DNA from 3 places in the Streptomyces sp. TAA204 genome. Region 1 is predicted to be linked to each of the others. Evidence: riboswitches for the same ligand, from Rfam matches in the RefSeq annotation. Region 1 holds a riboswitch; each other region holds the start of a gene.
The links. Region 1 has a riboswitch for cobalamin ahead of H343_RS0119465 (ABC transporter substrate-binding protein). Riboswitches for the same ligand answer to the same signal wherever they lie in the genome.

Region 1 (2,256 bases):
AGGACCGCGAGCACCGCCAGGGCGAGGGCGAAGGACCGCGCCCGTAGGCGTTCGCGGGGAGCCGTGGTCGGAGTGGACGGGCGCGAGGCGGGTGTCACCGCGGCCGGGGCCGTCACCGGAACCGCTCGGGGTGCAGTCCGCGGGCCAGGTCCTCCACGGCGTACGGGGGACGCACGCCCACCAGTGTCGCGGTCAGCGGCAGCACCACGAACCGCTCGTTCTTCACCGCGGGAACGTCCGCGAGGGCGGGCCGCGACAGCAGGAACTTCTTCTTCCGCTCCACGCTTCCGGCCCCCGCGTAGTCGTAGATCGCGATGACCTCGGGCTTGCGGGCGACGACCTGTTCCCAGGACACGTCACCGAAGACGTCGTCGAGGCCGGCGAAGACGTTCCGGCCGCCGGCACGCCGGATGATCTCGGTCCCCAGGCTCTTGCCGCCGGCGGTGAACGCCGCCTTCTCTCCGCTGTCGTAGACGAACACGGGCACGCGGGAGGTGCCCTCGACCGCACGGCCCGTCCGCTCGATGCGGCCCCGCAGGTCGGCGACCAGCTTCTCGGCACGTTCCGGCACACCGAAGATCGCACCGATGGTGCGGATCTCCTCGTAGGTGTCCTCCATCGACACCTTCTTTTTCCCGCAGTACTCGCGGTTGAGGTAGGTGTCGATGCCCGCGTCGGCGAACGCGTCGCGCGAACGGCCCTCCTTCTGGGCGAACGCGCTGCCGTAGCCGCCGTAGACGAAGTCCGGTTCGGCGTTCAGGACGGTCTCGAAGGAGGGCTCCTTCTTCGCGATCTCGGGGACCTTCCGGTATTCCTTCCTGAGTTCGGGCAGCACGGCCGAGTCGGGGAAGGCGGTGCCCACCATGCGCTCCCCCAGGCCGAGGGAGAGCATCAGCTCGGCCGGATGCTGGTGAATGGTGACCACGCGGGACGGCGGCTTGTCGTACGTCGTGCGGGTCCCGCAGTTGTCGACGGTGACGGGGAAGCCCTCTGCCGCCGGTCCGCCGGAATTCCGGTCCCCGTGGGCCGGACCGGAGGAAGCGCCGCCGCAGGCGGTCAGCAGCGTCGCCGACAGGGCGAGGGCCGACGCCGCGGTGCGCAGGGCACGGCGGCGCGGACGGGAAGGGGGAAAGAAGACAGGACGGGGCGTGCCGTCGTACACGTGAAGCCTCCTGGGGAGTCCGCGCTCCTCGGAACGGATCCGCGACGGGCCAGTGTCCTGACTCCCGGATCGACGTTCCCCCGGCCTTCCCACGCGGCGCGCAGTGGCCCTCACAAGGGGGGTGCTCCCCGGTCACAGTGGCGGGACCGTGCCGGATTCGCACCGGCTTCCTGTCTCCCGTCGCGGCGGTGATCAGCCGATCCTACGTTCTCCCGGCAGGCGGCCGACAGGGCGCACTGCCCCGGCGCCCGCGGACTTCCGGCGGTGACCCCGGCGCGCGGCCCGAAACGCGTTGTGGCCGGAGGCCGGGACATGCCGCGTTCCCCGGACGGACATTGCACGCCGACCGGTTGAGTGTGCCGCCGGCGGTCCGGTCGCCGGCGGTCCGGTCGCCGGCGGCGGCGCGGGTGGACGCAACGGTGGGCGACCTCTCCCGAAACCCTGTTCGGCGTGCTTCGCGCACCGGTACGCTGCGCCGCAACTGCGGATCATCGCGGAGGCGTTGAATGGGGGAGCAGCCGACGTTCGGGGTGCTGGGATCGCTCCAGGTGAGTGCGGACGGTGTCCCGGTCCGGTTGGGCGGGCCCAAGCCGAGAGCGGTGCTCGCCACGCTGCTGTTGCAGCCGGGCGGGTTCGTCTCGCTCGACCTGCTCACGGAAGTCCTGTGGCCCGGCGGCGCGCCCCGGTCCGCCGTCGCCAACGTCCGTACCTACGTGCGCACGCTGCGGCAGACGCTGTCGGCCGCGGGCGTCGCCACCGACGGGCTGAGGACGGAGCCTTCGGGCTACGCCCTCGACGTCGGCCCCGGTGACGTCGACATGCTGCTCTTCGAAGAGCGACTGGACCGGGCCCGCGCGGAGCGCGACCGGGGCGACGACGCCGCCGCGCTGCGCGGATACGAGTCGGCGCTGGGACTCTGGCGCGGCGGCGTGCTGCAGGACGTGCCCTCCAGCGTGGTGTGGGACCCGGCGATCACCAGGATCGAGGGGCTGCGGTCCGTCGCGGTGGACGAGTGCCTGGAGGTCCGGCTGCGCCTGGGGGACTACGCGTCGCTGGTGGCCGATCTGAGGTCCCGGCTGGCCGAGGATCCGCTG
Region 2 (2,256 bases), on a different contig from region 1:
CTGGGTCCGCTGGTACGTGCGCGAACTGACCGACGAGAGCGCCTACGACCGGTACGTGGAGCACCTGCGCAAGCACGACCCGGACGCGCGGGTACCCAGCCGGCGGGAGTTCGAGCGGCAGCGCACGGACGCCCGCGACAACGACCCCCGAGGAGGGTTCCGCTGCTGCTGACGTGTGCACCGCGGACGCGGGACGCAGACGCGGGAGGAGCCTCACGAGGAGCGCACGAGGAGCCGTCCGCCCCGAGGGGCGGGCGGCTCCTCCGCCGTTGTCGGTGGGATACGGCAGACTCCCGCACATGGACCTCACGATCAGACGCCCACGGCCCGACGAGCTGGAGACCGTCGGCGAGCTGACGGCACGTGCCTACCTCGAGGACGGCCTGCTGGACTTCGGCGAGAGAGACCCGTATCTGGAGCATCTGCGCGCCGCCCGCCACCGCGCCGAGCACGCCGAGATGTTCGTGGCGGCCGACGCCGGCTCGGACCTCGTGCTGGGCTCGGTTGCCTTCGCGTCGTACGGCGGGACGTACGCGGAGATCGCCCGGCCGGGAGAGGGCGAGTTCCGCATGCTGGCCGTCCGGCCCGGCAGCCGGGGAAGGGGAGTCGGCGAGGCCCTGGTGCGGACATGCGCGGAACGCGCGCGTGAACTCGGCCTGAGGCGGCTGGTGCTCTCCAGCCACCCGCGGATGCTGTCCGCCCACCGGCTCTACGGGCGGCTGGGGTTCGCGCGCACACCCGATCGGGACTGGCACCCGCTGCCGCTCCTCGCGCTGATCACCTTCGCTCTGGAGCTGTGAGACTTCACTCTCGTCCGGCACAAGATGTGGTGTCGTCTGTCGTTGGCCGCCACCAGATGTATGGTGGTGCTGGCTGCCATGCAGGGGAATCCGGTGCGAGTCCGGAACTGTCCCGCAACGGTGTGCGATGTGCTGTTCCCCGTGCCGGGAGCCGGACGTCGCAAGTCCGAGTGCCTGCCGGCGGCGTAGACGACGTCCGGGTCCCGAGGGATGGACCGGTGGACGCTGGAAGGTGTGCCGCCGCCCGCTGCGGCATGCCCGAACGCCCCGCCGTGTGCGCTCGCCCCGGGTCCCATCCGAGCGAGGGAGAGCACACCCCGTGACCATCGCATCCGCCGAAACCGCCACCCCGCGCGGTGACTTCGGCGCCCCTGACGCCTCCGGCGCATCCAGAGCCGCAGGAGGAACCACAGAGGCAGAAGGGGCCACCGGCGCCGCCGACGGCCCGCACACGGGCACGCAGCCCGCCACACAGCCCGCCGCGCCGGGCTCGCGGACTCTGCTGGACACCCTGACCGAGCTGTCCGCCGACCTGCCCGGCACCGACCCGGAGAGGGTCGCCTCCGCCGTGCTCCGCGGCCGTCAACAGGGCAGCAGCGAAGCCGAGTTGCGGGCGCTCGCGGCGGAGGAGGCGGCCGGGCTCATCGGGGAGGAGCCCGCCCACTCGCGGCTCGCCGCCCGTCTCCTCACGCTCGCCGTCCGGGAGGAGGCCCGCGGGCAGGGCGCCACCTCCTTCTCGGCGTCCGTCGCCACCGGCCACCGCGAGGGCCTGATCTCGGACGGTACGGCCGCGTTCGTACGGACGCACGCTGAGCGACTCGACGCCCTGGCGGAAGCGGCGACGGCCGAAGGGGCGGACGACCGCTTCGGATACTTCGGGCTGCGCACGGTCCACTCGCGCTACCTGCTTCGCCACCCCACGACCCGACGGGTGACCGAGACGCCGCAGCACTTCCTGCTGCGCGTGGCATGCGGACTGGCGGCGGACGGCTCGGACGCGGCCGTCGACGAGGTCGCCGAGCTGTACCGGCTGACCAGCTCTCTGGCCTACCTCCCCTCCTCCCCCACGCTCTTCAACTCCGGTACCCGGCACGCCCAGATGTCGTCCTGCTATCTGCTGGACTCGCCCCTGGACGAGCTGGACTCGATCTACCAGCGCTACCAGGAGGTCGCGCGGCTCTCCAAGCACGCCGGCGGCATCGGCCTGTCCTGGTCCCGCATCCGGGCGCGCGGTTCGCTGATCCGGGGGACCAACGGGCACTCGGGCGGCATCGTCCCGTTCCTGCGCACCCTGGACTCCTCGGTCGCGGCGGTGAACCAGGGCGGCCGGCGCAAGGGCGCGGCGTGCGTCTATCTGGAGACCTGGCACGCCGACGTCGAGGAGTTCCTGGAGCTGCGCGACAACACCGGTGAGGAAGCCCGGCGGACGCACAACCTCAACCTCGCGCACTGGGTT
Region 3 (2,256 bases), on a different contig from region 1:
GCGGCGGTATCTGGCTCGCCTCGCGCAGCCAGCCCGTCGACCACACGAACGTCAACGACGCGCCGCCCATCGCCGCGGACGAGCCGGCGCAGAAGGACACCGGGGTCGTGGACGCGGCGATGCAGGCACTCGCACCGCCGCCCACCGCCGCCGCGCACAATGCGGCAGTACGGGACCAGATGGACGACGCGGGGAATGCGGCCGAGCCCGTCATCCCCTCCGCTGTGCAGGAGGCCGAACCGGACGGTCCGGCGGCGGTCGCCGCTCCCGGGGAGCGCTCCGGGAGCCACACCGAGTCCGAACGGCAGTGGGCGGGCTCCAGCCTCGGCTAGCGCCCCGGGGCGGGTCCGCACGGCCCGGACGGTGCACCGACCGTGCACCGTCCGGACAGCGGCCGGACAGCGGCCGCGGAGCAGACAGACCGGAACCGACAAGACCGGACAGCAGACAGGGAAGCGCTATGGAAATCGACTGGGCAGCGCTCGGCCAGGTATTCGGCATCAGCCTCGTGGCGACGGTCGGACTGGTCGGCGTGTTCACGCTCGGCATCGTCGGCACCTCCGCCGGCCGTACGGGCGGACCGTCGGTGCTCGCCCGCACGGGCGCGTACGCCTGCTTCACGCTGTGCGCCGCGGCAGTGGCCTACGGCATCTACATCATCACCGCGGGCTGAACGCCGCCGCGGCGGCCTCCTCACCCGGCGCGCACGTGCGCCCCGAAGGGGTACGGGACACTCCCGTACCCCTTCCGTGTCGCCGAGCGCGTCACTCCCAACTGATGGGCCGCCCCTGCTCCGTGTGCCTGCTCACACTCTCCCGCCGCAGGTCAGCGGCGAGTTGACGCCCCTCCCCGTACGTGGTGGACTGCCCGTTGCCCAACGGCGGCTGGAGAGGAAGCCGGTGCGAATCCGGCGCGGTCCCGCCACTGTCACCGGGGAGCGCACTCCCACCACTGGCCACGGCCCACCCGATCGACGGGCTGGAAGGCCGGGGGGCGCTGCGATCCGGGAGCCAGGAGACTCTCGCCGCCGGTACGTCGAGCCAGGGCGAGGACCCTGAGTGAGGACTCCGCCATGCGTGGCTTCCCGGCCGCATCCCCGTCCCCGTCCCCGTACGCTCACGGGCGGGCACCCGCGCCGCCGTGTCAGGCGGGCGCACCGTGTCTCCGAGGCATGACGGCCCGCTGACGGATGCGGGCTCAGCACGCCTACTCCTACGCCTTCGGCGCCGCCCTCGGTCATCTGGGTGACCTCCTGCTGGGAGACCCGCGACGCGGACATCCCGTCGCCGCCTTCGGACGGGCCGCCGCCGCGGCGGAGCGCGCCCTGTGGCGGGACCACCGTGCGGCGGGCGCGGCGTACACCGCGCTGTGCGTGGCGGGTGCGGCCGCAGCAACGGCTGCCCTCTCCCGAGCGGTGCGGGGCGCCGGCGGCGCGGCGGCGGGCACGGCGTTCACAGGGGCGGTGACCTGGACCGTGCTGGGCGGCAGCGGACTGGGCCGCGAGGCACTGGCCGTCGGCGCGGCCCTGCACCGGGGCGATGTGGACGGCGCACGACGGCTGTTGCCGCATCTGTGCGGCCGTGACCCGCAGACGCTGGACGCGGAGGGCATCGCGCGGGCCGTCGTGGAGTCGGTCGCGGAGAACACCTCCGACGCCGTGGTCGGCGCCCTGGTGTGGGGTGCCGCAGCCGGAGCGCCCGGCGCGGCGGCCTTCCGCGCGGTGAACACCCTCGACGCGATGGTCGGTCACCGCTCCCCGCGCCACCGGCACTTCGGATGGGCGGCGGCGAGGCTGGACGACCTGGCCGGGTGGCCGGGTTCGAGGCTGACCGCGCTGCTCGCCGCTCTGGCGGGCCCGTGTCCGGGCGGAGCCCTGCGCGCCTGGCGGGCCGACGCCGGCGGGCATCCCAGTCCCAACGCCGGTCCGGTCGAGGCGTCCTTCGCGGGGGCGCTGGGTGTACGGCTGGGCGGCGTCCTCAGCTACGGGGGGCGTACGGAGCACCGGCCGGTGCTCAACTCCCCCGGGCGCACCGTGCGGTGTGCGGACATCGCGCGGGCCGTGCGCCTCTCGCGGAGAGTCGGCCTGCTCGCACAGCTGACGACCACCGCCGCCGGCGTCGCCGGACGGCTCGCTGTGGCCCGCGTGCGGGCCGGAAGGGGGAGGCGATGACCGGGGACGCGACGGACGGGCGGCGCGGCGGTACCGGCCTCGGAGGAGGGCTGCTCGTGGCGGGCACCACCTCGGACGCGGGCAAG

Region 2: it holds a riboswitch for cobalamin, as region 1 does, so the genes downstream of both, H343_RS29705 (ribonucleoside-diphosphate reductase subunit alpha) here and H343_RS0119465 (ABC transporter substrate-binding protein) in region 1, are expected to answer to the same signal.
Region 3: it holds a riboswitch for cobalamin, as region 1 does, so the genes downstream of both, H343_RS0112555 (cobalamin biosynthesis protein) here and H343_RS0119465 (ABC transporter substrate-binding protein) in region 1, are expected to answer to the same signal.

What each region holds. Positions count from the first base shown of each region.
Region 1 covers NZ_AUKW01000014.1:183,843-186,098, forward strand. The annotation lists gene H343_RS0119460 (iron ABC transporter permease) at 1-116, opposite strand, end outside; gene H343_RS0119465 (ABC transporter substrate-binding protein) at 113-1,162, opposite strand; cobalamin riboswitch at 1,193-1,358, opposite strand; gene H343_RS0119470 (BTAD domain-containing putative transcriptional regulator) at 1,669-2,256, shown strand, end outside.
Region 2 covers NZ_AUKW01000004.1:109,881-112,136, forward strand. The annotation lists gene H343_RS0108810 (YbdD/YjiX family protein) at 1-172, shown strand, start outside; gene H343_RS0108815 (GNAT family N-acetyltransferase) at 300-800, shown strand; cobalamin riboswitch at 827-996, shown strand; gene H343_RS29705 (ribonucleoside-diphosphate reductase subunit alpha) at 1,300-2,256, shown strand, end outside.
Region 3 covers NZ_AUKW01000005.1:396,832-399,087, reverse strand. The annotation lists gene H343_RS30320 (inorganic phosphate transporter) at 1-332, shown strand, start outside; gene H343_RS0112560 (hypothetical protein) at 461-673, shown strand; cobalamin riboswitch at 891-1,020, shown strand; gene H343_RS0112555 (cobalamin biosynthesis protein) at 1,190-2,170, shown strand; gene H343_RS30315 (cobyric acid synthase) at 2,167-2,256, shown strand, end outside.